DNA from 4 places in the Streptomyces sp. NBC_01454 genome. Region 2 is predicted to be linked to each of the others. Evidence: riboswitches for the same ligand, from Rfam matches in the RefSeq annotation. Region 2 holds a riboswitch; each other region holds the start of a gene.
What was found. Region 2 has a riboswitch for cyclic di-AMP ahead of OIU81_RS22010 (transglycosylase family protein). Riboswitches for the same ligand answer to the same signal wherever they lie in the genome.
Positions count from the first base shown of each region.

Region 1 (7,247 bases), 2.9 Mb from region 2:
GCGAGCCTCTCCGCCAGTTCGTCCATGGCGAGATGGACAACGGTGACCGGCTTCTCCGGGTGGGCCTCGGCGGCGGTGCGCAGGGCGGCGGCGAGCGCGGCGCCCTCACCCCCGCCCGGGGAGACCGCGGCTCCCTCCCCCACCCAGGGGATGGCGGTGACGACCACGGCGTCGCAGCCGTCGCCGGCCAGCGCCTCGTCGAGCGCGGCCCGGAAGTCGTCGGGTGTCGCGGCCGAGGTCAGGACATGGGGCCGTTGCGGGCGCAGCCGTTCGGTCAGGCAGGCGTCGTAGGCCAGCAGCGCCAGCGACTCGGAGTTGCCCAGGATGGCGATGCGCGAGCCGGCCGGCAGCGGCTGGGAGCCCAGCAGCAGCCCGGCGTCGATCAGCTCGGTGACCGTGTCGACGCGGATCACGCCCGCCTGGCGCATCAGGGCGGCGACGGTGCTGTCGGGAACCCGGACGGTGGGCACGGCGTGGCCCGGCGGGGCGGTGCCGTTGTGCCGGGCCCCCTTGGCGACCACGACCGGTTTGACGGCGGCGGTGCGGCGGGCGAGCCGGGCGAACTTGCGGGGGTTTCCGATGGACTCCAGATACAGGATCACGACATCGGTGTCCGGGTCCTCGTACCAGTACTGGAGCAGGTCGTTCCCGGAGACGTCGGCGCGGTTGCCGGCCGAGACGAAGGCGGAGATGCCGGCGATGCCGCCGTCGCCGGGGCCGCGCGCATGCAGTCCGCTGAGCAGGGCGATGCCGATGGCGCCGGACTGGGTGAACAGGCCGATGTGGCCGGCACCGGGCATCTGGGGCGCGAGGGAGGCGTTCAGCCGCACACCGGGGGCGGTGTTGATCAGGCCGAAGGCATTGGGGCCGATGAGCCGCATGCCGTACGAGCGGGCCTGGCCGAGCAGGGCGCGCTGCCGCTCCCTGCCCTCCGGGCCCGCCTCGGCGTAACCGGAGGACAGGATCAGCACCCCCTGGACGCCGTGTTCACCGCAGTCACGGACGACGTCGGGGACGCGGTCCGCGGGCACGGCGACGACGGCGAGATCGACCGGCTCGGAGATCTCGCGCAGCGCGCGGACGGCCGGTACGCCTTCGGGGTCCAGCCGCTGCATCCCGTCGGGGAACGCGTGGTTGACGGCGTGCACCCGGCCCGTGAAGCCGGAGTCCAGGAGACTGCGCAGGGCGGTGCGGCCGACACCGCCGGTGGCGCGGCCGGTGCCGATGACGGCGACCGAGCGCGGGGTGAGCAGCCGCTGGACGGAGCGGGCCTCGGCCCGCTGCTCGCGGCCGCGCATCACAGCCATGGACTGCTCGGTCGGCTCCAGATCGAACTCCAGCCGGACCACACCGTCTTCGAAGGTGCGCTTCTGGGTGTAGCCCGCATCGGTGAACACCTTGATCATCTTGGAGTTCGCCGGGAGCACCTCGGCGGCGAACCGGCGGATGCCGCGTTCACGGGCGACGGCCGCGATGTGCTCCAGGAGGGCGGAGGCGACGCCGCGGCCCTGGTGGGCGTCCTGGACGAGGAAGGCGACCTCCGCCTGGTCGTCCTCGGGGTCCTTGGCGGGCAGGCCCTGGTCGTTGATCCGGTCGTAGCGGACGGTGGCGATGAACTCGCCGCCGACCATCGCGGCGAGACCGACCCGGTCGACGTAGTCGTGGTGGGTGAAACGGTGCACATCGCGGTCGGACAGGCGCGGGTAGGGGGCGAAGAAGCGGTAGTACTTCGACTCGTCCGAGACCTGTTCGTAGAAGGAGACCAGCCGCTCGGCATCGTCGGGGGTGATGGGGCGGATCCGCGCCGTCCCGCCGTCACGCAGCACCACGTCTGCTTCCCAGTGGGTCGGGTACGCGTGGTCCTGCGACTTCTGCATGCGGACAGCGTACGGCCGGGCACCGACAACGGGCCCGGCGCGCGTACGCTCGGGGTGCAGGCAGGCCGATGATGCCGTGGAGACCGTGCGGCGGGCCCGGCCGGCCGGGCCTCCCTTGGGGACCAGGGGCGGCGAAGGCCAGCAGGCGCGTCCGCTGGAGCAGGTCCGGCAGCGTGAGAGACTGGTCTAGACAACAGTCACGACTTTGAAGGGCAACACCATGGCAGAGCGCCGCGTCAATGTCGGTTGGGCCGAAGGCCTGCACGCCCGCCCCGCGTCGATCTTCGTCCGCGCGGCCACCGCCTCCGGTGTCCCGATAACGATCGCCAAGGCCGAGGGCAACCCCGTGAACGCCGCCTCCATGCTCGCGGTCCTGGGCCTCGGCGCCCAGGGCGGCGAGGAGATCGTGCTGGCCTCCGACGCCGACGGCGCCGAGGCCGCGCTCGACCGCCTGGCCAAGCTCGTCGCCGAGGGTCTCGAGGAGCTCCCCGAGACCGTCTGAGCCCACAGGCTCTCTGCTGTACGCGGCGGCCCCGTCGCGGCGACCGGTCACCGGTTGCCGCGACGGGGCCGCTTCACTGCGCCCTGAGTCCGAGGCGGGGCCACGGTGTGTGCACGGCCGCCGCGCGCGCCTTTGTCGCGCGGGTGCACCGGATTTTCCCGACCACCCGGAAATCCGGCGGGCGAGAAATAGCGCGCACGTCAGCTGTGACAACCCATCTCGGTGCCGCAAAACGTGCACCATTCGGCGCGCACCATTCACCGTTCGCGGCGCCACAGAATAGATCCCCGAATACCGGCCGCATTTGCACCGGAGGGATCTCGCTTCTGCTCACCGAAGCCCGTTCCACACGTCCCGCACTTCTTCGCATGCGGGACCTCTTTGTATACGGGACGGTTGTTAAGGGCGGACGCGCACCGTGTTGACGGGCGGTTTCGGATCCCTCACCCCGGTCTTGAGCGGGCGTCGCAGCCGGTACACGGGGAGTGAGCGCTCGACATGAGCCGCCATCAGGGCGCGGGCCCGCTCCGCGTCTCCCCGGGCCACCGCGTCCAGCACGGCACCGTACTCGTCCCACGACTCGGCGGAGCGGGTCGGCGGCTCCACGGCGTACATCCACTCGATCTTGCGCCGCAGCTGGGTCAGCAGCGCCGTCAGGCTGGGGCTGCCGACCGCCTGGGCCAGCGTCTCGTGGAACCAGTCGTCCAGCTGCTGCAGGTCCCCCGGATCGCCGTGCCGGGCCCGCTCGCGGCCGAGCCGCACCAGGCCGCGGAGCACCTTGAGGTGGGCCGGGCTGCGGCGGGCGGCCGCGCGGGCGGCGCCCAGCGGCTCCAACAGGGCGCGGACGTCCAGGAGATCGGCCGCCTCCTGCGCGGTGGGCTCGGCGACGCAGGCCCCGGCGTGGTGGCGGGTGGTGACGAAGCCCTCGGACTGCAGGGTGCGCAGCGCCTCACGGACCGGCACTCTGGAAACGCCGTAACGGGCCGCGAGGATCTCCTCGATCAGCCGGCTCCCCGGCGCCAGCGCACCGGAGACAATGTCGTCGCGAATCGCCGTGCACACCGCATGCGCGGAAATATGGCCTCGCATCTTCCGAGCCTCCGCCGTGATCCCCAGGAAACGCCGCCGGTCGGCGGCTTTTCCGTGACTCTATTAGACCGGCACGGCTTTTCCGACGGGCACAGAATATTCATGGATACTTTTGGCCGGAAGTCGTGGGCACGCCGGCTCCGCCTCCGGTGCACGCCCCCCGCACCGCAAACGCGACGCCGCGCCGGATACGCCGAAGCCCCGGTCATGGGACCGGGGCTTCGGGAGGACGCGCGGTGCGGGGCACCCCTCCCGGGCGTGGGGACGGGCCAGCGGCAGGTCAGACGTTGACGCCGTGTGCGCGCAGGTAGGTGATCGGGTCGATGTCCGAGCCGTAGTCGGGGCCGGTGCGGGCCTCGAAGTGCAGGTGCGGGCCGGTGGCATTGCCGGTGGCACCGGAGAGGGCGATCTGCTGGCCGCGGGTGACCTTCTGGCCGACCGAGACGGCGAACGACGACAGGTGACCGTACTGGGTGTACGTGCCGTCGTTCATCTTGATCACGATGTTGTTGCCGTACGAGCCGCCCCAGTCCGCCTCGACGACGGTGCCCGAGCCGACGGCACGGACGCTGGTGCCGGAGGCGGCGTGGAAGTCGATGCCGGTGTGGCTGCCCGAGGACCACAGGCTGCTGGACGCCTTGTAGCCGGTGGAGACGTAGGAGTCGGCGACCGGCGCGACGAAGGTGTTCAGACGCTTGCGCTCGGCATCGCGGGCGGCGCGCACCTTGGCCTTGTGGGCGGCCTCGGCACGCCGCTTGGCCTCGTCGGCCTGCTTCTTCGCGACGGCTTCGGCCTTCGCCTGTGCGGCGGCGGACTCCGCGGCGGCGCGCTGCGCGTCGGCCTGGGCCGCGACATGGCCGGCGAGCTCGTCACCCATCACGACGGCCTGCTGCAGACCGGTGTCATGGGTGGGTGCCACGTCCGTCGCGGCCAGTGCCGGCGAGGCCACGGAGGCGACCACACCGCCCGCCGCGAGGGTGGCTATACCGGCGACGTTGCGGGTCGTCCGGGTAGGACGGTTGGCGCGGCGGTGCTTCCCGGTGGCACGGATGAACGCCATGTACGGGCTTGTCCTTTCCCTCCTTCTCGCCTACCGGGTTAGCTGACGGGTTCGGAGCAGGAAGGTCTCCTACGGGCTCCTCGGGAGAGGAGTCCGATTCACCCCAAGGGACGCGTGGGTCCCCGGCTCCCCTGGCTCGCGCCGTACGGGGACTCGGCGATGACTGTCCGGTGCCACTGTTGTGGCGGACTTGTGACGAACAGCCGGGACGACGCTAAACGGGGCCACTTTCGTGGGGCAAACAGAAGCCGATTTTTGTGCGGGATGCCACAAGAACCTGCGCAACCAGCTGTAAGAAAACGGACATACAGCGGCTCCCGTGGCGAGTGAGTGCCACGGGAGCCGCTTTGTCGATATATGACCTTTCGTCATACGGGCGGGGTTAGCCGCCGACGACCGTCACCTCGCCGATGCCCAGCTCCTTGACCGGCTCGGCGATCTGCGCCGCGTCACCCACGAGGACCGTCACCAGCCGGTCCACGGGGAACGCGCTGACCGCCGCCGCGGTCGCCTCGACCGTGCCGGTCTCCACGAGGCGGGCGTACAACTGCGCCTGGAAGTCATCCGGGAGGTGCTGCTCCACCTGGTCGGCCAGCGTGCCCGCGACGGCCGCCGCGGTCTCGTACTTCAGCGGCGCGACCCCGACGAGGTTCTGCACGGCGACATCCCGCTCGTCGTCGGTCAGCCCCCCTGCCGCGAGGGTCCGCAGCACCTTCCACAGGTCCTCGAGGGCCGGAACGGTGGAGGCGGTGTCCACCGAGCCGCTGATGGCCAGCAGCGCGGCACCCGTGGCCCCCTCGGGGGACGTGGGGGCGGTGGAGCGGAGCACCTGGCCGAACGCGCGCACCCCGTAGGTGTAGCCCTTCTCCTCACGCAGCACACGGTCCAGACGGGAGGTGAGGGTCCCGCCCAGGCAGTACGTGCCGAGGACCTGCGCGGGCCACACCCGGTCGTGCCGGTCGGGGCCGATCCGGCCGATGAGCAGCTGCGTCTGGACGGCACCGGGACGGTCGACGATCACCACGCGGCCGGTGTCGTCGGCGGCGATCGGCGAGGCCTTCAGCGGCTCGGCCGTCGAGCCGCTCCAGGCGCCGAGGGTGTCGGCCAGCGCCGCGTCCAGGTCGACGCCGGTGAAGTCGCCGACGATGACGGCGGTGGCCGTGGCGGGCCGTACATGGGCGTCGTAGAAGCCGCGGACGGCCGCGGCGTCGATGCGCGCGACGGTCTCCTCGGTACCCTGGCGCGGGCGCGACATCCGGGCCGTGGCCGGGAACAGCTCCTTGGACAGCGCCATCGCGGCGCGCCGGGCCGGGTTGGCGAGCTCGTGCGGGATCTCGTCGAGGCGGTTGCGGACCAGCCGCTCGACCTCGCTCTCCGGGAAGGCGGGGGCGCGCAGCGCGTCGGCGAGCAGGCCGAGCGCGCGGTGCAGCCGGGAGGCCGGCACCTCGAGGGAGACCCGTACACCGGGGTGGTCGGCGTGCGCGTCCAGGGTGGCGCCGCAGCGCTCCAGCTCGGCGGCGAACTCCTCCGCGTCGTGCTTGTCGGTGCCCTCGGACAGCCCCCGCGCCATGATCGTGGCAACGCCGTCCAGGCCCTCGGGCTCGGCGTCCAGGGGCGCGACGAGGTTGATCTCGACGGCGACGACCTGCTGGCCGGGGCGGTGGCTGGTCAGGAGGGTGAGACCGTTGGGCAGTTGGCTGCGGTCCGGCGCCGGGAAGGCCCACGGCTTGGGCGCGCCGCCTTGGGGCTGCGGGTGGAAGTCCATCGTGCTCACAGGGGTGTCGGCGTGGGTGGTGGCGTCGCTCACTGGTCCGCCTGCCCTTCCTCGGTGTCGGCGGCGTCGTTCGGCTCGGTCGGCTCGTAGACCAGCACCGCGCGGTTGTCGGGGCGCAGCCGGGCCTTGGCGACCGCCTGCACCTCCTCGGGGGTGATGTCCAGGACACGCTGGACGGCGCTCAGCGCGAGCTGCGGGTCGCCGAACAGGACGGCGAAGCGGCACAGTTCGTCGGCGCGGCCGCTGACCGTGGCGAGCCGGTCCAGCCATTCACGCTCCAGCTGGGCCTGCGCCCGTTCCATCTCCTCCGGGGTCGGCCCCTCGGCGGCGAAGCGGGCCAGCTCCTCGTCGACCGCGCGCTCGATGCCGGGGACCTCCACCCCGCCGGACGTCTTCACGTCCAGCCAGCCCAGCGAGGGCGCGCCGGCCAGCCGCAGCAGGCCGAAGCCGGCGGCCACCGCACTGCGGTCACGGCGCACCAGCCGGTTGTACAGACGGGAGGACTCGCCGCCGCCCAGTACGGTCAGCGCGAGATCCGCGGCGTCCGCCTCACGGGTGCCGTCGTGCGGCAGCCGGTAGGCCGCCATCAGGGCGCGGGAGGGCACGTCCTCCTCGACGACCTCACGCAGCTGGCCGCCGATGATGTCGGGCAGCGTGCCGTCGCGCGGCGGCTGCTTGCCGTCGTGCGAGGGGATCGAGCCGAAGTACTTCTCCACCCAGGCCAGCGTCTGCGCGGGGTCGATGTCACCGACGACCGACAGCACGGCGTTGTTGGGCGCGTAATACGTACGGAAGAACGCCCGCGCGTCCTCCAGGGACGCCGCATCGAGATCGGCCATCGACCCGATGGGCGTGTGGTGGTACGGGTGCCCCTCCGGGTACGCCATGGCCGTCAGCTTCTCGAAGGCCGTGCCGTAGGGGACGTTGTCGTAACGCTGGCGGCGT
Region 1 covers NZ_CP109460.1:2,062,464-2,069,710, forward strand. The annotation lists gene OIU81_RS08950 (bifunctional acetate--CoA ligase family protein/GNAT family N-acetyltransferase) at 1-1,877, opposite strand, end outside; gene OIU81_RS08955 (HPr family phosphocarrier protein) at 2,098-2,379, shown strand; gene OIU81_RS08960 (GntR family transcriptional regulator) at 2,779-3,468, opposite strand; gene OIU81_RS08965 (M23 family metallopeptidase) at 3,749-4,528, opposite strand; cyclic di-AMP (ydaO/yuaA leader) riboswitch at 4,541-4,697, opposite strand; gene OIU81_RS08970 (M16 family metallopeptidase) at 4,911-6,293, opposite strand; gene OIU81_RS08975 (M16 family metallopeptidase) at 6,332-7,247, opposite strand, start outside.
Region 1: another riboswitch for cyclic di-AMP. It lies ahead of OIU81_RS08965 (M23 family metallopeptidase); the one in region 2 lies ahead of OIU81_RS22010 (transglycosylase family protein).

Region 2 (7,247 bases):
GAAGGAGCTGGCACGCGGCGAACTCGTCGCGGTGGTGCCGCCGGATCACCCGCTGGCCGGGCGGGAGTGGACCACACTGGCGCGGGTGGCGCGGGAGAACTTCGTGGACTACATGGCGGGGTCGGCGGCCCGCCGGCAGCGCGACGACGCGTTCCGTGCGGCGGGACTGGACTCCGAGGTGGCGTTCGAGGTGACCTCGGTCGAGCTCCTGGCGCAGCTGGTGCGCTCCGGCCTGGGCATCGGCATGGTCCCCCAGCCCACTGCCTCCGGGCTGCCCGGCCTCCGCACCGTGCGGGTCCGGCCGGCGCCCGAGCGGACCGAGCGGGTGGTGTGGAGCGCCCGGGGGCCCTCGCCGGCGGCGCTGGCGTTCCTGTCGGCGCTGGGAGTGGATCCGGCGTAGCGGACGGGCTCGCGGGGCCCCGGCGGGTGCGCGGGCGCGCCGTGGTGCGCCCACCGGTTACGGTCGGAAGGTGCCCCATGAGCCCCACCAGCCCCATCCCACCGCCGACGCCCACGCCGGCGCACCCGGTGACGCCCCCGCCGGCTGCCCCGCCGCAGCGGCCGCCGGGACGGCCGCCGAGACCGCCCCCGAGCTGTTCACCTGGGAGTTCGCCGCCGATCCGTACCCGGCGTACGCCTGGCTGCGGGAGCATGCGCCGGTGCACCGGACCCGGCTGCCCAGCGGCGTCGAGGCGTGGCTGGTGACCCGCTATACCGAGGCGCGCCAGGCGCTGGCGGACGGCCGGCTGTCCAAGAACCCGGTCCACCACAGCGAGACCGCGCACGGCAAGGGCAAGGTCGGCATCCCGGGGGAGCGCAGCGCCAACCTGATGACGCATCTGCTCAACATCGACCCCCCGGACCACACCCGGCTGCGCCGGCTGGTCTCCAAGGCGTTCACCCCGCGCCGGGTCGCCGCCTTCGCCCCGCGCGTCCAGGAGCTGACCGACCGGCTCATCGACGACTTCGCGGGGCGCGGCGAGGCCGATCTGATCCATGAGTTCGCGTTCCCGCTGCCCATCTACGCGATCTGCGATCTGCTGGGCGTCCCGCGCGAGGACCAGGACGACTTCCGCGACTGGGCGGGCATGATGATCCGGCACGGCGGGGGACCGCGCGGCGGCGTCGCCCGTTCCGTGAAGAAGATGCGCGGCTATCTCGCCGAGCTGATCCACCGCAAGCGCGAGACCCTCGGGGCCACCGCCGAGCCCGGCGAGGACCTGATCTCCGCCCTGATCCGGGCCTCCGACCACGGCGAGCACCTCACCGAGAACGAGGTCGCCGCGATGGCGTTCATCCTGCTCTTCGCCGGCTTCGAGACCACCGTCAACCTCATCGGCAACGGCACCTACGCGCTGCTGCGCCACCCCGCCCAGCGCGAGCTGCTGCAGAAGTCGGTCGAGGCCGGCGACCGCGACCTGCTCACCACCGGCATCGAGGAACTGCTCCGCTACGACGGCCCCGTGGAGCTGGCGACCTGGCGGTTCGCGACCCAGGAGCTGACGCTGGGCGGGCAGCGGATCGCCGCGGGGGACCCGGTCCTGGTGGTGCTGGCCGCCGCCGACCGTGACCCGGCGCGCTTCGAGGAGCCGGACGTGCTCGACCTGACCCGGCGGGACAACCAGCATCTGGGATACGGGCACGGCATCCATTACTGCCTGGGCGCTCCGCTGGCCCGGCTGGAGGGAGAGACCGCGCTGGCGACACTGCTGACCCGGCTCCCGGACCTCCGTCTCGCCGCGGAACCCGACGCGCTGCGCTGGCGCGGCGGGCTCATCATGCGCGGACTGCGGTCGCTCCCGGTGAAGTTCACACCCGAGCGCCCCTGACCAGCGGCAAGGCCATATTTGACAGCGCGTCAGCCGCGTGACCATTGCGTGATCTGCGCTACACCGACTTGTGACTACCCGTGACCCCGGCTACCTTTCGACCGACGATCGACGGGCTTCATTCGATCGGCCGAAGCGGGGGAGCGGTGAACCGGTGTATTGGTGCTGCCCTGCCCGCCCCGGCCGGAAGTCCGTCGGACAGCTCGTCCGACAACTCCACCGCGCGAAAGGCATCCGCATGCGTTCCGGGAACGGCCGACACCGTCGCCCCCGTCAGGCACCGGCCATCTTTGTCACCGCGGGAGTGACCGGCGCCGGCATCGCCCTGCCGCTGCTCGGCGCGAGCGGTGCCCACGCCGCCGACACCACGACCTGGGACAAGGTCGCCCAGTGCGAGAGCGGCGGGGAGTGGAGCGCGGCCGCGGGCAACGGCTACTACGGCGGCCTGCAGCTGACCCAGGAGATGTGGGACAACTACGGCGGCTCCGCCTACGCCTCACGCCCCGACCTCGCCAGCCGCGCCCAGCAGATCGTGGTGGCCCAGTCGATCCTCGACCGCCGCGGCCCGGAGGTGTGGACCAGCTGTGCGGCGGACGCCGGGCTGGCCCGGGACGGCCGCGCGCCGGAGGTCAACCCCGGCAGCACCGGCACCCCGGCGCCCGACCCGTCCGACGACGGGGACGCCACCGACCCCTGGGGCTCGTCCGGCATGCACGACGGCTCGGAGGCCACGGGCGGGCAGGACGAGCCGGGCGGCGACACGGGCACCGGACCGTCCGACGAGCCGACGCGGTCGACGCCCTCGCCCGACGCCCCGGACTCCGGCCGCGGCGGCGACCCGTCCGGCACGCCCGACCCGTCCGGCTCCGCGACGCCCGGCGACGGACAGAAGGACCCCTCGCCGTCCGCCGACCCGTCCGACGCCGGCAGCCGCCCGGACACCACCGGCACGCCGCGGGAGAAGCCCGCCCAGGGCAGGCACCGCGGAGGTGCGGACCACAAGGGCGGCGACGGCAGCCAGGACGGCCGGAACGGTCAGGACAGCCGGAACAGTGGGGACAGCTGGAACAGTGGGGACGGCCAGGGTGACGGCGGCGGCAGGGCCTCGCGCGGCGGTGACGCGCACCGTTCGGGCCCGGCGGCCGACGGCGACTACACCGTGCGCCCGGGTGACAGCCTGTCAGCCATCGCCACGGCCCACCGGCTGGCCGGCGGCTGGACCGCCCTCTACGACCGCAACGAGGGCGTCATCGGCTCCGACGCGGACCTGATCCAGCCGGGCCAGGTGCTCGATCTCGGGCAGAACGCAGGCTAGTTCGTCCCCCTTTGCCCCCTTTGGTGAAAGTGAGACAAGGGTCTCGTTGACCTCAGGGGGCCCGGGACCGTCCGGCCCCGGCGTACCGCGCCCCACCTGCGGAGATGTGACCCAGTCGTGATCGAAATCGGTCAACTTGGCGCAGATGGTGGGGTTTGAACACCACGGGGGTTGCTGCTTAACGTCAGGACCGCTCGCCAAAGCGGGCCCTCCGGTCACACGCCGAATCCTGCCGGTGATCGGGGGCAGTTGACGCGCAAGCGCCGTAGGCAGGAGCGGGGGAACCAAGGTAAGTGCCGGCCCCGCCCGTGAAAGCGGGCGACCGGCTTGGGGTGAAGCCACGTGCGATGCGCACACGGCCGGGCCACTCACAGCCCGAACCCGACAGCTCACCTCGCAGGCGTCGGTGAGGAAACGAACGAACCATGCTGATCAACAAAGGCAAGCACAGTCGTCCCTCCAAGGCCGTCCGCGTCGCCACCCTCGCCGGCATAGCCGGTGCGGCCGTGGCCGTCCCGCTGATGGGCGCCACCTCCGCCTCCGCCGCCTCGGTCTCCACCTGGGACAAGGTCGCCCAGTGCGAGTCCGGCGGCAACTGGTCGATCAACACCGGTAACGGCTACTACGGTGGCCTGCAGTTCTCGAACTCCAGCTGGGCCGCCGCCGGCGGTACCCAGTACGCACCGCGCGCCGACCAGGCCTCCAAGAGCCAGCAGATCGCCGCCGCCGAGAAGCTCCTCGCCATCCAGGGCCCGGGCGCCTGGTCCTGCGCCGGTGCCGGCAACCTGACCGCCGGCGGCCCCGCCGCGAACGTCGACACCTCCGGCTCCCAGACCAAGTCCGCCCCGCAGCAGGACTCCGGCAAGACCGAGGCCAAGACCGAGGCCAAGAAGGCCCCGGCCGCGCCCGAGAAGCGTGCCTCGCGCTCCACCGAGCGCAAGTCCCTGGGCCACGGCAACTACACCGTGAAGGCGGGCGACACCCTCGCCAAGATCGCCAAGGCCCACGGCACCAACTGGAAGTCGGTCTACGAGGCCAACAAGTCGGTCATCGGCGGCAACCCGAACCTGATCCTGCCGGGCCAGAAGCTCAACGTCTGAGCCGTTTCCTCACCGGAACTCCTGCCGGCCCGAGCGGCGGGCCCGCTTCCTCCGTGAGACAGCCCCGCCCGGCGCGCCATTCCCCCCAGCGCGCCGCGGCGGGGTTTCTCACACCTCGGGTCGCACCGGGGGAGATCCACTGCCGGCGCAAGCCGCTGACCGGCACCGTTCCGCGGCGTTGGCCGGTGCGCGAACAATGCGGTCAAAGGTCCCGTGAACTGGGCCTTTGGGCTCTTCCTTCCGTAATTCCGTCCCACGGAGCGGGCCAAGGGCAAGCTCACGCGCCCGGGGCCGTTAGGCTCGTGCTGCAGAACTCCAGACACCCACGAAGGAGACAACGTGCCGTCCATCGACGTCGTCGTAGCCCGCGAAATTCTCGACTCGCGAGGTAATCCCACGGTCGAGGTCGAGGTCGGCCTCGACGACGGCAGCACCGGCCGTGCCGCCGTGCCCTCCGGTGCCTCCACCGGCGCCTTCGAGGCCGTCGAGCTCCGCGACGGCGACCCGAACCGCTACCTCGGCAAGGGCGTGGAGAAGGCCGTCCTGGCCGTCATCGAGCAGATCGGCCCGGAGCTCGTCGGCTACGACGCGACCGAGCAGCGGCTGATCGACCAGGCCATGTTCGACCTGGACGCCACCGACAACAAGGGCTCGCTCGGCGCCAACGCCATCCTCGGCGTCTCCCTCGCCGTCGCGCACGCCGCCTCCGAGGCCAGCGACCTCCCGCTGTTCCGCTACCTCGGCGGCCCGAACGCGCACGTCCTGCCCGTGCCGATGATGAACATCCTGAACGGCGGCTCGCACGCCGACTCCAACGTGGACATCCAGGAGTTCATGATCGCCCCGATCGGCGCGGAGTCCTTCTCCGAGGCGCTGCGCTGGGGCGCCGAGGTCTACCACACCCTCAAGAAGGTCCTGAAGGAGCGCGGGCTGTCCACCGGCCTCGGTGACGAGGGCGGCTTCGCCCCCAACCTGGGCTCCAACCGCGAGGCCCTCGACCTCATCCTCGAGGCCGTCAAGCAGGCCGGCTATGCCCCCGGCCAGGACATCGCGCTCGCGCTGGACGTCGCCGCCTCCGAGTTCTGCAAGGACGGCAAGTACCAGTTCGAGGGCAAGGACCGCTCGGCCGCCGAGATGACCGAGTACTACGAGGAGCTGGTCGCGGCCTACCCGCTGGTCTCCATCGAGGACCCGCTGTTCGAGGACGACTGGGCCGGCTGGAAGGTCATCACCGACAAGCTCGGCGCCAAGGTGCAGCTCGTCGGCGACGACCTGTTCGTCACCAACCCCGAGCGCCTCGCCCGCGGCATCGAGGAGGGCTCCGCCAACGCGCTGCTGGTGAAGGTCAACCAGATCGGCTCGCTGACCGAGACCCTGGACGCCGTCGAGCTGGCCCAGCGCAACGGCTTCAAGTGCATGATGTCGCACCGCTCCGGCGAGACCGAGGACGTCACCATCGCCGACCTCGCCGTCGCCACCAACTGCGGCCAGATCAAGACCGGCGCCCCGGCCCGCTCCGAGCGCGTCGCCAAGTACAACCAGCTGCTGCGCATCGAGGAGATCCTCGACGACGCCGCGGTCTACGCCGGCCGCTCCGCCTTCCCGCGGTTCCGTCACGGCAGCTGACCCACGGCGGCCCGCCGCCCCGGGGGACCGGGGCGGCGAGGGCTAATCGGGCGAGACAACCGCCCAGCACCCCGTACGTCCCCGGCAACGGTCCCGTACCGTTGCCGGGGACGCGTCTGCTTCAGCAGTCAGGCGTCCGTCAGTGAAGGGGAGACGACGTGCCCGCGGACCGGTTCTCGACCGCGACCCGACTCAAGGCCCTCGGCGAGCAGGCCGCAGCCCGCGTCTACCGTGCCCGCCCGCCCCGCCGCAACCGCCTCACCGGCCGCGCCGCCCTGCTGGCCCTGGTGATGTGCTCGCTGGTCGTCGCCCTCGCCTACCCGATAAGGCAGTACGTCTCCCAGCGCTCCGACATCGCCGACCAGCGCCACCGCGCGCAGGACGCCGGCGCCGCCCTGGAGCGGCTGCGCGAGCAGCAGGCCCGCTGGCAGGACCCGGAGTACGTCCGTCAGCAGGCCCGCCGTCACCTTCACTACGTCATGCCGGGCGAGACCGGCTACCTCGTCCAGGACGGCTCCGGCACCGGCTCCGCGCCGAAGGGGCCGCAGGCCGCGCAGCGCCCCTGGTACGAGAATCTCTGGGACGCCGTCGACTCGGCCGACAAGCGGTAGGGCCGGGCCCGTACCGCCGGCGGGCGCCGCCCCGTACTGTCGGATACGGGACGGCATGCCCGCCCCGCTCACCACTCACCTCACCGAAAGCGCACATGGACACCCCCCCGCCCCAGACCGAGCCCACCGAGCCCACCGCCGCGGACATCGCCGCTTTCAAGGAGCAGCTGGGCCGCCCGCCGCGCGGGCTGCGCGCCATCGCGCACCGCTGCCCCTGCGGCCGGCCCGATGTCGTCGAGACGGCGCCGCGCCTGGAGGACGGCACGCCCTTCCCCACGCTCTACTACCTCACCTGCCCGCGCGCGGCCTCCGCGATCGGCACGCTGGAGGCCAACGGCGTGATGAAGGAGATGTCCGAGCGCCTGGCGGCCGACCCGGAGCTTGCCGCCGCCTACCGCGCGGCGCACGAGGACTACATCCGGCGGCGGGACGCGATCGAGGTGCTCCAGGGTTTCCCGAGCGCCGGCGGCATGCCCGACCGGGTCAAGTGCCTGCATGTCCTCGTCGGTCACTCGCTGGCCGCCGGGCCGGGCGTCAACCCGCTCGGTGACGAGGCCCTCGCGATGCTCCCGGAGTGGTGGAAGAAGGGGCCGTGCGTGACCCCCTGCCAGGACACCGGAGCCCAGGACACCGAAGCTCAGGACGCCCCCGAAGGAGACGCCACGTGAAGCGGGTCGCCGCCATCGACTGCGGTACGAACTCCATCCGGCTGCTGGTCGCGGACTGCGACCCGGCGACCGGCGAGCTGAAGGACCTCGACCGCCGG
Region 2 covers NZ_CP109460.1:4,942,531-4,949,777, forward strand. The annotation lists gene OIU81_RS21995 (LysR family transcriptional regulator) at 1-400, shown strand, start outside; gene OIU81_RS22000 (cytochrome P450 family protein) at 471-1,829, shown strand; gene OIU81_RS22005 (transglycosylase family protein) at 2,068-3,144, shown strand; cyclic di-AMP (ydaO/yuaA leader) riboswitch at 3,396-3,562, shown strand; gene OIU81_RS22010 (transglycosylase family protein) at 3,570-4,244, shown strand; gene eno (phosphopyruvate hydratase) at 4,584-5,870, shown strand; gene OIU81_RS22020 (FtsB family cell division protein) at 6,029-6,481, shown strand; gene OIU81_RS22025 (DUF501 domain-containing protein) at 6,577-7,149, shown strand; gene OIU81_RS22030 (Ppx/GppA phosphatase family protein) at 7,146-7,247, shown strand, end outside.

Region 3 (7,247 bases), 4.4 Mb from region 2:
CCGGGCGGTGAGCGCGCATGCTGCCACCCGAACTCCCGCCGCTGCCCGCCCTCACCCGCGCCGAGGGTGAGCTGATCGACCGCTATCTGGAGGTGCTCGATCTGCTGGGCCGCATCAACCCGGCCCGCGGCGGTGGCACCTACAGCGGGCTGCGCGCCGCCCAGGCACTCGTCGGCAAGGCCACCGGACTGCGGGACGCGCTGACACTGATGCACCAGCGCGGCGAGAGCGAGCTGCACCGCGACACCCTGACCCGCGCGCTGCGGGTGCTGGACGGCGAACGGCGGGCCGGGCTCGTGGCGCTGCCGCCGCCCGAGGAGATCTGACGCGACACGCGGTGGGGCTGCCCATACGGCGTAGCCCTCACGGCCGTTGCGCAGTGGCCACGAATTGCCCCTTCACCGGCAATTTCTCCGGTCCCGGATGTTTCGTTCCAGGTCCGGGGCGTGCGACACCCGGGATCCTGACGCCTGAGGGAACAAAACCCACCATTCAGGCCAAATGTGACCCATCTCACACACGGCAATTTCAACTCGGAGTTTGGGCGGCGGGTGCGTGAGGATCCCTTCGACGACAAGACCCCGCCACAGCGACGGGGCGGTCCGGACGGGCGCCTAATCCCGCCGCCGTACCGGATGTCCGGTCGACGTTCTGGACCGGCGGGAGCGGAGGACCCGAGCAGGACGGGGTCCACGGCCTTCACGGGCCGGCGGACTCCTTGGGGTGAAGCCGTACGCACGGCCGGGCATTCTTCGCCTGCCCGAACCCGACAGGTCTTCCTTCGCAGGCGGCTGACGAAGGGTTTGCGCATGACTGTGCGCATGCATACGCCGAGTGTGCTGGCGCGCACCGGCACCGTCGCCGCGCTGACGCTGGTCACGCTCGGCGGAACGATGATCGCCCCGGGAGCGACCGGGGACGTGGAGGCCGCGTCCGTGTCCGCACACGCGCTGCGGGTCGCCGCCTCCAAACGGGGCTCCCCCTACCGGTACGGCGCCCAGGGGCCCAACGCCTTCGACTGTTCCGGGCTGACGCTGTACTCGTTCCTGCGCGCCGGCCGGGTCCTGCCCCGTACCGCCGCCGCGCAGTACAGCCGCACCCGGCACGTCCCGGCCGCGGCCCGCCGCGGTGGCGACCTGGTCTTCTTCCATTCGGGCAGCGGCATTTACCACGTGGGGATCTACGCCGGGAACGGCCGGATGTGGCATGCGCCCAAGGCCGGGAGCACGGTGCGGCTGGAACGGATCTGGAGCCACGGGGTCTGGTACGGGCGGGTGCGCTGAGCCGCGCACTCTTCTGACTACCCGTCAATTACCTCCGGCCGAACGGCCGGAGGCACGGGGCGTGCCGCGATTCAGGCGAGCACCACCTCGACCAGCAGGACGCCCCCCAGCGCCGTCAGCAGCGCTCCGGTGGTGGCCTCCAGGGCACGGGCCACCCGCGGGCGGCGCAACCAGGTGCCCAGACGGTCGACGAGCAGCGCGACGGCGGGGAACCACACCAGCGCCATCGCGACGACCAGGGTGGCCAGCAGCAGCGTACGGGGCAGTGCGGGCTGTCCCGCCGGGACGAACTGCGGCAGCAGACTGAGAAAGAGGACCGGGGCCTTGGGATTGAGCGCGTTCGCCAGGAAGCCCTGGCGCAGGCTGCGCGCGGTGCCCAGCGGCGCGGCCGGGTGGCTGTCGTCGCCCGGCGCCCCTTCAGCGGGTGCGGCCGTCGGGTCCGTGGTGGCCGCCGGGCGCCGCAATGCCGCGGTCAGCGCGCGGGCCCCCAGATACAACAGATAGCCCCCGCCGAGCAGTTGGACGGCCCCGAACAGCGCGGGCACGGCGACCAGCACGGCCGCGAGCCCGGCCACCGCCACTGCGGTGTGCACCAGCAGCCCGCCGGCGACCCCGACCGCGGTCGCCACCCCCGCGCGCCGCGAGTCGAGCGCGTTGCGCACCACGACCGCGAAGTCCGCGCCCGGCATGGTGACCATGCCCGCGGCGACTCCGGTGAAGGCCATCAGCTGTCCGTCCATGCCAGCAGCTTCGCTGGTCAGAGCCTTTAATGGGTAGTGGCAATGTTCTGGGAGGGCCTAAAGAGGTTCTTATGTACGACCCCACACGACTGGCCGCACTGGTGGCGGTGGCCGAGGCCGGCTCGATCACCCGGGCCGCCGCCCGACTGGGCTACACCGCGCCCGCACTCTCCCAGCAGCTGGCCAAGCTGGAGCGGGAGGCGGGGACGGCGCTGCTGGTGCGCCACCACCGGGGGACGCGGCTGACGGCGGCCGGGGAGCTGCTGCTCGTGCGGGCCCGGCGGGTGCTCGACGAGCTGGCGCAGGCGCGGCACGAGCTGGCCCGGCTGGCGGGGCTGTCCGGGGGCCGGCTGCGGGTCGGCACGTTCATGACCGCCGGTACGCATCTGCTGCCGCCCGCGCTCAGCGCCTTCCGCCGGGCGCACCCCGATGTGGAGCTGAGCGTGACGGAGTACGTGCCGCCACAGGCCGCCGAGGCGGTGGCGGTGGGCGACGTCGATCTGGCGCTGACGCATGCCTATGTGCCGGGCGAGGCGATGCCGCCGCCGGACGGGGTGCGCCTCGAACCGCTGCTGACGGAGGAGCTGGTGCTGGTCACGGCGCCCGGCCATGCCCTGTCGGCGGGCCCCGGACGGCTGCCGCTCGCCGAACTCGCCGGACAGCCGCTGGTCAGCATGGCGCCGGCCAATCCCAACCGGCGGGAGGTGGAGGCGGTGCTGGCGGCGGCCGGGGCGAGCGTCGCGGTGCGCTGTGAGTCGCCGAGCTATGCGGTGGCGTGCGCGCTGGTGAGCGCGGGGCTGGGGGTGGCGGTGGTTCCGGAGATGGTGGCGGAGGGCTCGGTGACACCGCTGGGGGTCCGCCGGCTGGACCCGCCCGAGCTGCGCCGCCGGATCGCGGTCGCCCACCGGCCCGACGCCGGCAGCCCGGCCGCGGACACCCTGCGGGCCCTGCTGCGCGGCGCGTTCGCCCGCCACTCCCCCGCACCGTGACCACGGGAACGACGACGGGCGACGCCCGCTCCTGACGACGGGTCAGCCGACCGGCGCCGTGGCCAGGATCGTGCCGACCGCCGTGTCAATCTGATCGTCCGTCAGGTCCGCCCGGGCGGTCAGCCGGAGCCGGGAGATCCCGTCGGGCACCGACGGCGGCCGGAAGCAGCCGACGACGAGTCCGGCCGCGCGGCAGTCGGCGGCCCAGCCGACCGCCGCCTCCGGCGAGGGCGCGCGGACCGAGACCACCGCGGCGTCCGGCCGCACCGCCGTCAGACCTGCCGCGGTGAGCCGGTCGTGCAGCGTGCGTGCGACCTGCCCGGCCCGGGTGGCGCGCTGCGGTTCACGGCCCAGCACCCGCAGCGCGGCGAGTGCGCCGCCGGCCGCCGCCGGGGCGAGACCGGTGTCGAAGATGAACGACCGGGCGGTGTTGACCAGGTGCTCGATGACCCGGGCCGGGCCGAGCACCGCACCGCCCTGCGCGCCCAGCGACTTGGAGAGCGTCACGGTGGTCACCACATCGCCGTCGCCGGCGAGCCCGGCCGCCCACAGTGCGCCGCGGCCGCCCTCGCCGAGGACGCCCAGTCCGTGGGCGTCATCGACGAGCAGCGCGGCGCCCCGCGTCCGGCAGACCTCGGCGAGTGCGGGGAGCGGGGCGGCGTCGCCGTCGACCGAGAACACCGAGTCGGTGACGGCGAGCGCCCGGCCGTCGTGGCCGCCGAGCGCGGCGCGTACGGCCTCCGGGTCGGCGTGCGGGACCACTTCGGTGCGGGCCCGGGACAGCCGGCAGCCGTCGATGAGGGAGGCATGGTTGCCCGCGTCGGACACGACCAGGGTGCCGGCGGCGGTGAGCGCGGTGACCGCGGCGAGATTGGCGGTGTAACCGGACGAGAGCACCAACGCGGCCTCGAAGCCGCAGAAGGCGGCGAGTTCCGACTCCAGCCGGGCGTGGAGTTCGGTGCTGCCGGTCACCAGCCGGGAGCCGGTCGCGCCCGCGCCCCAGCGGTGTGCGGCGGCGGCCGCGCCACGGGTGACCTCGGGGTGCCGGGCGAGTCCGAGGTAGTCGTTGCCGGCCAGGTCGAGCAGCGGGTGGTCGGCCGGGCGGGGACGAAGGGTGCGGACCAGTCCGGCGCGCCGGCGTGCGTCGCGGGCTTCATCGATCCAGTCGAAGGCGGTGCCGGGTGCCGGACGGCGGGCCTCGGCGGGGGCCGCCGGTGAGCTGTCGCGGGGCAGCGTGGGGGCGGAGTCCTGCGGCATCGGCGTCCTTCGTCCGTGGGCCTCGATTGTGGGCTGTTGATAGACGTTAGCGGTCGTTCCGCAGGCCCACAGTGTGGCGATACACACACCTCCATCCAGGGTCGTTGTGGGAATCCTCCTTGGCCGGGGACGGTGACGTAGGCCAGGATCAACGCCATGGACCTGCTGAACGCACTGGTGGACAAGGGATTGCGGCGCGAGTTGCCGACCCGCGAAGAGGCGCTGGCCGTGCTGGCGACCTCCGATGACGAACTGCTCGATGTCGTGGCCGCGGCCGGAAAGGTGCGCCGTCAGTGGTTCGGGCGGCGGGTCAAACTCAACTATCTCGTCAACCTCAAGTCGGGTCTGTGCCCCGAGGACTGCTCGTACTGTTCGCAGCGGCTGGGGTCGAAGGCGGAGATCCTCAAGTACACCTGGCTCAAGCCGGACGACGCCTCCAAGGCGGCGGCCGCGGGGGTCGCCGGCGGGGCCAAGCGCGTCTGTCTGGTGGCCAGTGGCCGTGGTCCCACGGACAGGGACGTGGACCGCGTCTCGAAGACGATCTCCACCATCAAGGAGCAGAACGAGGGCATCGAGGTGTGCGCCTGCCTGGGTCTGCTCTCCGAGGGTCAGGCCGGGCGGCTGCACGAGGCGGGCGCCGATGCGTACAACCACAACCTCAACACCTCGGAAGCCACATACGGCGACATCTGCACCACGCACGACTTCTCGGACCGTGTCTCCACCGTCCAGCAGGCCCAGGCGGCCGGAATGTCGGCCTGTTCCGGGCTGATCGCCGGTATGGGGGAGAGCGACGCCGATCTCGTCGATGTGGTCTACGCGCTGCGCGAGCTGGACCCCGACTCCGTCCCGGTGAACTTCCTGATCCCCTTCGAGGGCACCCCGCTCGCCAAGGAGTGGCACCTCACCCCGCAGCGTGCGCTGCGCATTCTGGCGATGGTGCGGTTCGTCTGCCCGGACATCGAGGTGCGGCTGGCCGGCGGCCGCGAGGTGCATCTGCGCAGCATGCAGCCGCTGGCGCTGCACCTGGTCAACTCCATCTTCCTCGGCGACTATCTGACCAGCGAGGGCCAGGCCGGCAAGGACGATCTGGCGATGATCGCGGACGCCGGTTTCGAGGTCGAGGGCACCGACACCAGCACGCTGCCCGAGCACCGCCGCGCGAGCTGCGGCGGGGCGGAGCACGCGGAGTCCACCTGCGCGGGCGGCGACGCGGCGCCCGCCGCCACGATCCCCGCGCCGCCCGAGGAGAGCCGCCGCGACCTGGTCTCGGTGCGCCGCCGGGGTGCCGGTACCGAGCTGCCGCCCAATGCCTGAGCCGCTCTCCCCCCGCGAGCTGCTGGCCCTCGACCGGCAGCACGTGTGGCATCCGTACGGGCCGATGCCCGGCCGGACCGCACCGCTGCTGGTGGAGTCGGCCTCCGGGGTCCGGCTCCGGCTGGCCGAACCGGTCGAGGGCCGGGACGAGTTGGTGGACGGCATGTCGTCGTGGTGGTCGGCGGTGCACGGCTACAACCACCCGGTGCTCAACGAGGCGGCGCACGGCCAGCTGGGGCGGATGAGCCATGTGATGTTCGGCGGGCTCACCCATGAGCCCGCGGTGCGGCTGGCGAAGCGGCTGGTGGACATCACCCCGGAGCCGCTGGAGCACGTCTTCCTCGCCGACTCCGGTTCGGTGTCGGTCGAGGTCGCCGTGAAGATGTGCCTGCAGTACTGGCGCTCGCTCGGCAAGCCGCGCAAACAGCGGCTGTTGACCTGGCGGGGCGGCTATCACGGCGACACCTGGCAGCCGATGTCGGTGTGCGATCCGGACGGCGGAATGCACGAGCTGTGGCAGGGGGTGCTGCCGCGGCAGATCTTCGCGGACGCGCCGCCGGCCGGCTTCGATGCCGCACCGGACGAGGCGTACGCGGCGCAGCTGCGCGAGCTGATCGGCCGGCACGCCGAGGAGCTGGCGGCGGTGATCGTGGAGCCGGTGGTCCAGGGTGCGGGCGGGATGTCGTTCCACTCCCCCGGATATCTGCGGGTGCTGCGGGAGGCCTGCGACGCGCATGGCGTGCTGCTCATCTTCGATGAGATCGCGACCGGCTTCGGCCGTACGGGCTCGCTCTTCGCCGCCGGACACGCCGGGGTCTCCCCCGATGTGATGTGTCTCGGCAAGGCACTGACCGGCGGCTATCTGACCCTGGCGGCGACGCTGTGCACGGCGGCCGTCGCGGACGGCATCTCCCGCGGTGCCCTGCCGGTGCTGGCGCACGGCCCGACGTTCATGGGTAATCCGCTCGCCGCGGCGGTCGCCGATGCCTCGATCGATCTGCTGCTGTCCCAGGACTGGGCGCAGGAGGTCAAGCGGATCGAGACCGGACTGCGGGCGGGGCTGGCGCCGGCCGCGAGCCACGCCGGGGTCCGCGAGGTGCGGGTGCTCGGCGCGATCGGTGTCGTGCAGCTCGACCACGAGGTGGACATGGCGGCCGCGACCCGGGCGGCGGTCCGGGAGGGGGTGTGGCTGCGCCCGTTCAGGGACCTTATCTACACCATGCCGCCGTACATCACCGGCGACGACGATCTGGCGCGCATCTGCGCCGCGGTGTGCGCGGCGGCCCGCGAGGGCTGACCTCGCGGCGGGCGGGAGCGGGCCGGGCAGCCGGCCGGCCCCGGCCCCGGCCGCGCCCCCGCCGGCGCGGCGCGCACCGGCACTCTTCACCAGGAACCATCCGGCCGTCCCCCGGGGGACGGCCCGCGCAGAGTCGGAGGCACACCATGTCAGTGCTGTTCGTGACGGGTACGGGCACGGAGATCGGCAAGACCGTGACCACCGCCGCGATCGCCGCGGCGGCGCTCGCCCGGGGTCGCTCGGTGGCCGTGCTCAAACCGGCCCAGACCGGTGTCACGGCACACGAGACGGGCGACGCGGCGGAGGTCGAGCGGCTGGCCGGTCCGGTCACCACCCTGGAACTCGCCCGCTTTCCCGACCCGTT
Region 3 covers NZ_CP109460.1:572,798-580,044, forward strand. The annotation lists gene OIU81_RS02075 (ATP-dependent Clp protease proteolytic subunit) at 1-11, shown strand, start outside; gene OIU81_RS02080 (hypothetical protein) at 18-326, shown strand; cyclic di-AMP (ydaO/yuaA leader) riboswitch at 615-805, shown strand; gene OIU81_RS02085 (C40 family peptidase) at 810-1,283, shown strand; gene OIU81_RS02090 (LysE family translocator) at 1,355-2,023, opposite strand; gene OIU81_RS02095 (LysR family transcriptional regulator) at 2,095-3,012, shown strand; gene OIU81_RS02100 (8-amino-7-oxononanoate synthase) at 3,055-4,269, opposite strand; gene bioB (biotin synthase BioB) at 4,426-5,586, shown strand; gene OIU81_RS02110 (adenosylmethionine--8-amino-7-oxononanoate transaminase) at 5,579-6,883, shown strand; gene bioD (dethiobiotin synthase) at 6,982-7,247, shown strand, end outside.
Region 3: another riboswitch for cyclic di-AMP. It lies ahead of OIU81_RS02085 (C40 family peptidase); the one in region 2 lies ahead of OIU81_RS22010 (transglycosylase family protein).

Region 4 (7,247 bases), 1.8 Mb from region 2:
TGGGCCTGCCGAAAGGCGGCCAAATGCCCGGTCTGGCCGAGCGCAAACCCTGTGGAAGATTGTCGCCATCGCATACCGCCGGGTACAGTCGCCGCTAATTCTCCTGCTGTCGAGGCGAAAGAGAAGTTGGTGAACGACCGTCACCCATCGGAGGCTCAGCCTCTGACCGGCTCTCCTTCCGACGCCTCGTATGCGCACTATCCGGCCTACGACTCCTACGGGCACCAGTCCCCGGCCGGCACCGCCGAATACGGCGACGGCGACCCGCTGTTCGGCTCGCTTCCCGGCTCGTACGAAACCGGGATGTATGACACCGGCACCTATGACACCGGGATGTACGACACCGGTGCGTGCGGCGCGGGTGCCAACGGAATGAGTACGTACGGCACGGGCACCTTCCACGCCGGCGGGTACGGCGGCGGGGCCGGTGCGGCGGACGGCGGTCAGGCCGCCTACGACACCGGCGCCTACCCCACGATGCAGTGGGACACCGGCGCCTATGACACCGGCGCCTACCCGCAGGCGGCTGCCGGGGGCTACGACCCGTACGCGCACACCCCCCATGAGCAGCCCGCGCAGCACACCACCGGCTACTCCCCCTCCCCGTATGAAACGGCCGGGTACGAGACCGCCGGGTACGAAACGGGCGGGTACGAGACCGCCGGATACGAGACCGCCGCGTACGGAACCGGCGGATACCAGGCGACCGCGTACGAAGCCACCTCGTACGGGTACGGCGGGTTCGACACCGGAAGCTTTGCCACCGGCGGCTATGACACCGGTGGTTACGACACCGGCAGTTGGGCCACCGGCGCCTACCAGACCGCCGAGACCTTCGAGAGCACCGGCGGCTTCGACGCCCTCGGCCGACAGGCCACCACGGTCCAGGAGACCGCGGATCACGAGGCCACCGCGGTCTGGTCGACCATCGACCAGGGTCTGATCGCTGGCATCCCGGCGCAGGCCGGCCCGCCGGCGGCCGAGGCCGGCCACTGGGACAACGCCACGTGGGACGGCACCGCGCCCGCCGACCACGCCGGGAGCGACCGGCACGGCGGCGGCGCGTACGAGTCCGGTGCGTACGGATCCGACGCATACGACACCGGACGGCACCACGCGGACGGCACCTCCGGCGCCGATGACGCCGCCTCCGTCGCGGACGCCATGACGCAGGCGATGCCGATCACCCTCGCGCCCGACGCCCCCGCCGGCCGCCGGGCCGCCGGGCCGGACGCCGGGAAGGCCGGCCGCGGCCGGGGCCGGCGGCGCCCGGTGAAGCGGTCGGCGCTGCTGACCATCGCCGTCCCCTCGGTCGCCACCCTGGGAATCTGCGCCGTGGCCGCCGCGTCCGTCGCCCACTTCGGCGAGGACGACAAGACCGAGGCGACCGCCCAGTCGGCGCCCGACGCGACGGCCGTCAAGCCGTCCGCGGCCAACAGCAAGCTCGACACCCAGCTCGCCGGGCTCAGCGCCAGCGCCGATGACTTCCGCGACCGGGCCAGCCGGACGCAGGAGCGCATCGACCTCAAGGAGCGCCAGTCGCTGGACCGCAAGCGCAAGGCGGAGGACGCGGCCCGCAAGGAGGCCGCACGCCCCAAGTTCGTGCTGCCCGTCACCCAGCACGGGCTGAGCGCCACCTTCGGCCAGGCCGGCGTCAACTGGATGTCCGTGCACACCGGAATCGACTTCCCGGTCAGTTACGGCACCCCGGTCATGTCCGCCACCGACGGCACCATCCGCACCCAGTGGAACTCCGCCTACGGCAATATGGCGATCGTGACGGCGCCCGACGGCACGGAGACCTGGTACTGCCATCTGAGCAGCACCAAGATCCGTTCCGGGGAGGTCAAAGCCGGTGAGCGGATTGCCTATTCGGGCAACTCCGGCAACTCCACCGGGCCGCATCTGCACTTCGAGGTGCGCCCGGGCGGCGGCGCGGCGGTCGACCCGCAGCCGTGGCTGCGCGACCACGGCCTCAACCCGAACTGACCGCCCCCCGCACACCCGCCGTTACGGCTCCCCCACCGGCTACAGCTTCTCCACCGGCGCGTACCGCAGCAGCAGCCGCTTGGGCTTCTCGCCGCCGAAGTCGATGGTCGCCTCGGCGTTGTCGCCGCTGCCCTTGACGCCCACGACCGTGCCGAGCCCGAAGCTGTCGTGGGTGACGCGGTCGCCGACGGTCAGCGAGACGACCTGGCGGTCCTTGGCCCGGCGGGTGGCGAAGCCGCTCGGCCCCTTGGTGCGCGACGACAGCGCGGAGCCCAAGCCGCCACCGGCGCCGCCCGAGAGCCCGCCCATCGACGCGGACGGCGTCGCCTGGCCCGTGCGCTTCCACTCCACGTACTCGCCCGGGATCTCCTCCAGGAACCGGGAGGGCGGGTTGTACGAGGGCTGGCCCCAGGCGCTGCGCATCGTCGAGCGGGTGACGTAAAGCCGCTCGCGGGCGCGGGTGATGCCGACGTAGGCCAGCCGGCGCTCCTCCTCCAGCTCCTTGGTCTGGCCCAGCGAGCGCATGTGCGGGAAGACGCCGTCCTCCATGCCGGTCAGGAAGACGACCGGGAACTCCAGGCCCTTGGCGGTGTGCAGCGTCATGAGGGTGATGACGCCGCTGCCGTCCTCGTCCTCGTCCGGGATCTGGTCGGAGTCGGCGACCAGGGCGACCTGCTCCAGGAAGTCGGAGAGGGTGCCCCCCGCAACGGCAGTGCCGGGTGCCTCCGCATCCACACCGCGGTCCTGCTCGAATTCCAGGGCCACGGCGGCGAGTTCCTGGAGGTTCTCGATCCGGGTCTCGTCCTGCGGGTCGGTGGAGGCCTGGAGCTCGGCGAGGTAGCCCGTGCGCTCCAGGACCGCTTCCAGGACGGTGGCGGGGCCGGCGCCGGACTCGACGATGGTGCGCAGCTCCTCCATGAGGACGTTGAAGCGCTTGACGGCGTTGGCGGAGCGGGCCGCCATGCCGTACGCCTCGTCGACCCGGCGCAGCGCCTGCGGGAAGGTGATCTTCTCGCGCCCCGACAGGGCGTCGATCATCGCCTCGGCGCGGTCGCCGATGCCGCGCTTGGGGACGTTCAGGATGCGGCGCAGCGGGACGGTGTCCTCGGGGTTGGCGAGCACCCGCAGATACGCGAGGACGTCGCGGACCTCCTTGCGCTCGTAGAAGCGCACTCCGCCGACGACCTTGTAGGGCAGCCCGACCCGGATGAAGATCTCTTCGAAGACCCGGGACTGGGCGTTGGTGCGGTAGAAGACGGCGACGTCGCCGGCCTTGGCGTCGCCGGCGTCCGTCAGGCGGTCGATCTCGTCGGCGACGAACTGCGCCTCGTCGTGCTCGGTGTCGGCGACATAGCCGGTGATCCCGGGGCCGCTGCCGGCGTCGGTCCAGAGGTTCTTGGGGCGGCGGTTCTCGTTGCGCTCGATGACGGCGTTGGCGGCGGACAGGATCGTCTGCGAGGAGCGGTAGTTCTGCTCCAGCAGGATCGTGGTCGCGTCGGGGTAGTCCTCCTCGAACTGGAGGATGTTGCGGATGGTGGCACCGCGGAAGGCGTAGATCGACTGGTCGGCGTCGCCGACGACGCACAGCTCGGCCGCCGATTCGGCGGGGCCGACCAGCTCGCGCACGAGGGTGTACTGGGCGTGGTTGGTGTCCTGGTACTCGTCGACGAGGACATGGCGGAAGCGGCGGCGGTAGTGCTCGGCGACATCCGGGAAGGCCTGGAGCAGACTGACCGTCGTCATGATGATGTCGTCGAAGTCCAGGGCGTTGGCCTCGCGCAGCCGGGCCTGGTACATCGCATACGCCTCGGCCAGCGTCTTCTCGAACCCGTCGGCGGCCGTCCCGGCGAAGCTCTCCTCGTCGATGAGCTCGTTCTTGAGGTTGGAGATCTTCGCGCTGAAGGACTTGGGCGGGTAGCGCTTGGGGTCCAGATCCAGATCGCGGCAGACCAGCGCCATCAGGCGCTTGGAGTCGGCGGCGTCGTAGATCGAGAAGGAGGAGGTGAAGCCCAGCTTCTTGGACTCGCGGCGCAGGATGCGGACGCAGGCGCTGTGGAAGGTGGAGACCCACATGGCGTTCGCGCGCGGGCCGACGAGCTCCTCGACGCGCTCCTTCATCTCGCCCGCGGCCTTGTTGGTGAAGGTGATCGCGAGGATCTGGCCGGGGTGGACATGGCGCTCGGCCAGCAGATGGGCGATGCGGTGGGTGAGCACCCGGGTCTTGCCGGAGCCGGCGCCGGCGACGATCAGCAGCGGGCCGCCGGTGTGCACCACGGCGGCCTTCTGCTCGTCGTTGAGCCCCTCGAGCAGCGCGGCGGCATCCACGGCGGGGCGGGCGGCGCCGTCGCGGTAGTGGGTCTCTCTGGGGCCGGGCGCGTCGAATTTCCCGCCGAAGAGGTCGGCGGGGATCTCCTCGGGGGCTGGCTCGTGCCCGTCCTCGGGAGGCGGCGGGTGCTCCTCGCCCTTGTGGCCGAGGTCCGCCAGGAAGCTGTCGTCAAAGAGGCTGCTCATCGCCCACCGAGTCTAGGCCGCCGCACTGACAACCCGCCGCGCAGTGCCGATTGTCGGCCGTATACCGGGCGCGCGGGGCGGCGCGCTGGTCAGGCGGCCGGGCCCGGGCCGAATGGTGCGGCGCCCCGTCTACCCGAATCCGACATCTGCCACAACAACCCCCGCATCGCGTTCAGGTCACAAAAAGGTTTCGGGCATATCGAACATCAGCCTTCACAGGAGCCACACGAGTTGGCTAACGTCCTCGCTCAGGCAGCCCGCCTCCCCGCGTACGACAGTGTCCGCACGGGCCGCCGCGCCGAGTCCGGCCCTGCCATGAGGCACCCGGAGCCGGGGACCCACCAGCACCACCGGGGTGAATCGATCCGTACGGCCGTCACAGACGGACGTCGGACCGTAGGGCAAGCCTTCCGTCATCGACACCGCCCGAACCCGACAGCTAACCCGGTAGGCGGTCACGGAAGGAGTTGCCGGCCTTGGCGTCCCATCGCAAGCCGCGCACCAGCGTCCTCGCCTCGCCCGGAGGCCGCCGTACGGCTGCCGGGCTCACCACCGCTGCCCTCGCGTCGGTCACCCTGCTCTCGCAGACCGCCGACGCGGCCCCCAGGGCGCCGAAACCCACCGTCGAAGAGGTCAAGAAGAAGGTCGACGACCTCTACCACCAGGCCGAGGTGGCCACCGAGAAGTACAACGGAGCCAAGGAGCGCGCCGGCGAACAGCAGCACACCGTCGACGGCCTGCTCAACGCCGCGGCCAAGCGCGCCGAGCAGATGAACAGGTCCCGGCACCAGCTGGGCATGTACGCGTCGGCCCAGTACCGCACCGGCGGGATGAACCCGACGGCGCAGCTGATGCTCGCCAAGGACCCGCAGCAGTTCTTCGACCGCAGCCATCTCATGGAGCGGCTGACCGGCCGGCAGAAGCAGGCCGTCACCGACTACCAGGAGCAGGCGGCGGCCGCGGCGCACCAGCGGGCCGAAGCGACCGACAGCCTGGAGCGGCTGCAGAAGTCGCAGGCGTCCCTCAAGGAGTCCAAGCGCTCCGTCCAGGACAAGCTGACCGAGGCCCGTCAGCTGCTGTCCCGGCTGACCGCGCAGGAGAAGGCGCGGCTGGCGCAGCTGGAGCGCGAGAAGGAGGCGGCCGCCAAGCGCAAGGCCGACGAGGAGGCGCGCAGGCAGCGCGAGCGGCAGCACGACGGCGGCGGTTCCGCGGGCGGCCAGACCGGTGGCGGCTCGGACGGCGGCGGTTCGACCGGCACCCCGTCCTCCACCAAGGCCGCGCAGGCGATCGCCTTCGCCCGCGCCCAGATCGGCAAGCCGTACGTCTGGGGTGCGACCGGCCCCAGCTCCTACGACTGCTCGGGGCTGACGCAGGCGGCGTGGAAGGCGACCGGCGTCACGATGCCGCGGACCACCTGGGACCAGGTCAAGATCGGCACGCGGGTGTCCACCAAGGATCTGCAACCCGGTGACCTGGTGTTCTTCTTCGACGACATCAGCCACGTCGGGATGTACATAGGCGACGGCAAGATGATCCACGCGCCGCACCCGGGCGCCAGCGTCCGGGTGGAGTCGATCTACTACATGCCCATCTACGGGAGCGTCCGCCCGGGCTGAGGCCCGGCGCCCTCCGCTCCCCCACAGGCCACCCCCCACGGCCACCCCCCACACGCCACCGCGCGGCCGTCGCCTCCGATATGGAGTGCGAGGACCGCGCGGTGTGCCGTGGTGGGGCGGTGGTCCGCGCCGTCAGGTCCGGCGCGCCGCTCAGGTCCTTCTCAGGTCCAGAGCACCGCGATAAAGATGTTGGCCACCGTCAGCGCGCCGACCGCGCCGAAGAGCGGCTTGTCGACCGTCTCGTCGTCGCGCTTGACGTAGACCAGCGCCAGGATCACCACCAGGACGGCCATCTTGATGCCGATCTTGAGGGTGTTGACGTGGTGGCCCTGGGCCTCGTTGAGGCCGACCAGCGCGACGCCGGTGACCAGCATCGTCAGCGCGCCGTGCAGCATGGCCGGCACGAAGCGGGCGGTGCCCGCGCCCATCGCCTTCATCTGGGTCAGGAAGCCTCCGAGCAGGGAGGCGATGCCGATGATGTGCAGGGCGACGAAGAGATTGATTACTACGTCCATAGTGCGGGATCGTAGCCGCCGCATAGCACGGCCCTGCGGGCAGGGCGCCCACAATCGTCGCTTCGGTCATGGGCGGGCCGGTACCGGCCGTCCGGCCGTCGGCCGCACGGTCATCGGCACACCCGCACCGGTCGAAAGCGAACAATGCCGGGCAAGCGGACCCCCCGGCGCAACACCCAGGCTTAGCGTCCTCCTCCAGGCGGTCGACTCCCCGCCGTCGCCGGCCCCCCACCGGCGACCCGTCGGCCGCCTCGCCGCGAGGTGCGGCGGCGGTTCGTTCCCCCGTTACGGACCGCCGCCGGCCCCCGGCTCGAAGGGAAGGAAGTGACGGCCACCGTGGCCTCGCACCGCAAGCCCCGGCAGCATCCGCTCGCCTCGCTGACCGGCGGCACGCGCACCGCGCGCACCGCCGCCACGCTGGCACTCGCCGGTGCCGCCACCGCCACCGTCTTCGACGGCACCGGCCAGGCCGCGCCCCAGCCCACCCCCGCCCAGGTCAAGGGCCGGATCAACGCGCTGTACCAGGAGGCAGAGGTGGCCACGCAGAACTACAACGGTGCGAAGGAAGCCGCCGGCACCGCACGCCGGGAGCTGAGCCGGCTGCAGGACGAGGCCG
Region 4 covers NZ_CP109460.1:3,191,394-3,198,640, forward strand. The annotation lists gene OIU81_RS13850 (M23 family metallopeptidase) at 130-1,989, shown strand; gene pcrA (DNA helicase PcrA) at 2,029-4,500, opposite strand; cyclic di-AMP (ydaO/yuaA leader) riboswitch at 4,787-4,969, shown strand; gene OIU81_RS13860 (C40 family peptidase) at 4,977-6,116, shown strand; gene OIU81_RS13865 (hypothetical protein) at 6,278-6,631, opposite strand; gene OIU81_RS13870 (C40 family peptidase) at 6,956-7,247, shown strand, end outside.
Region 4: another riboswitch for cyclic di-AMP. It lies ahead of OIU81_RS13860 (C40 family peptidase); the one in region 2 lies ahead of OIU81_RS22010 (transglycosylase family protein).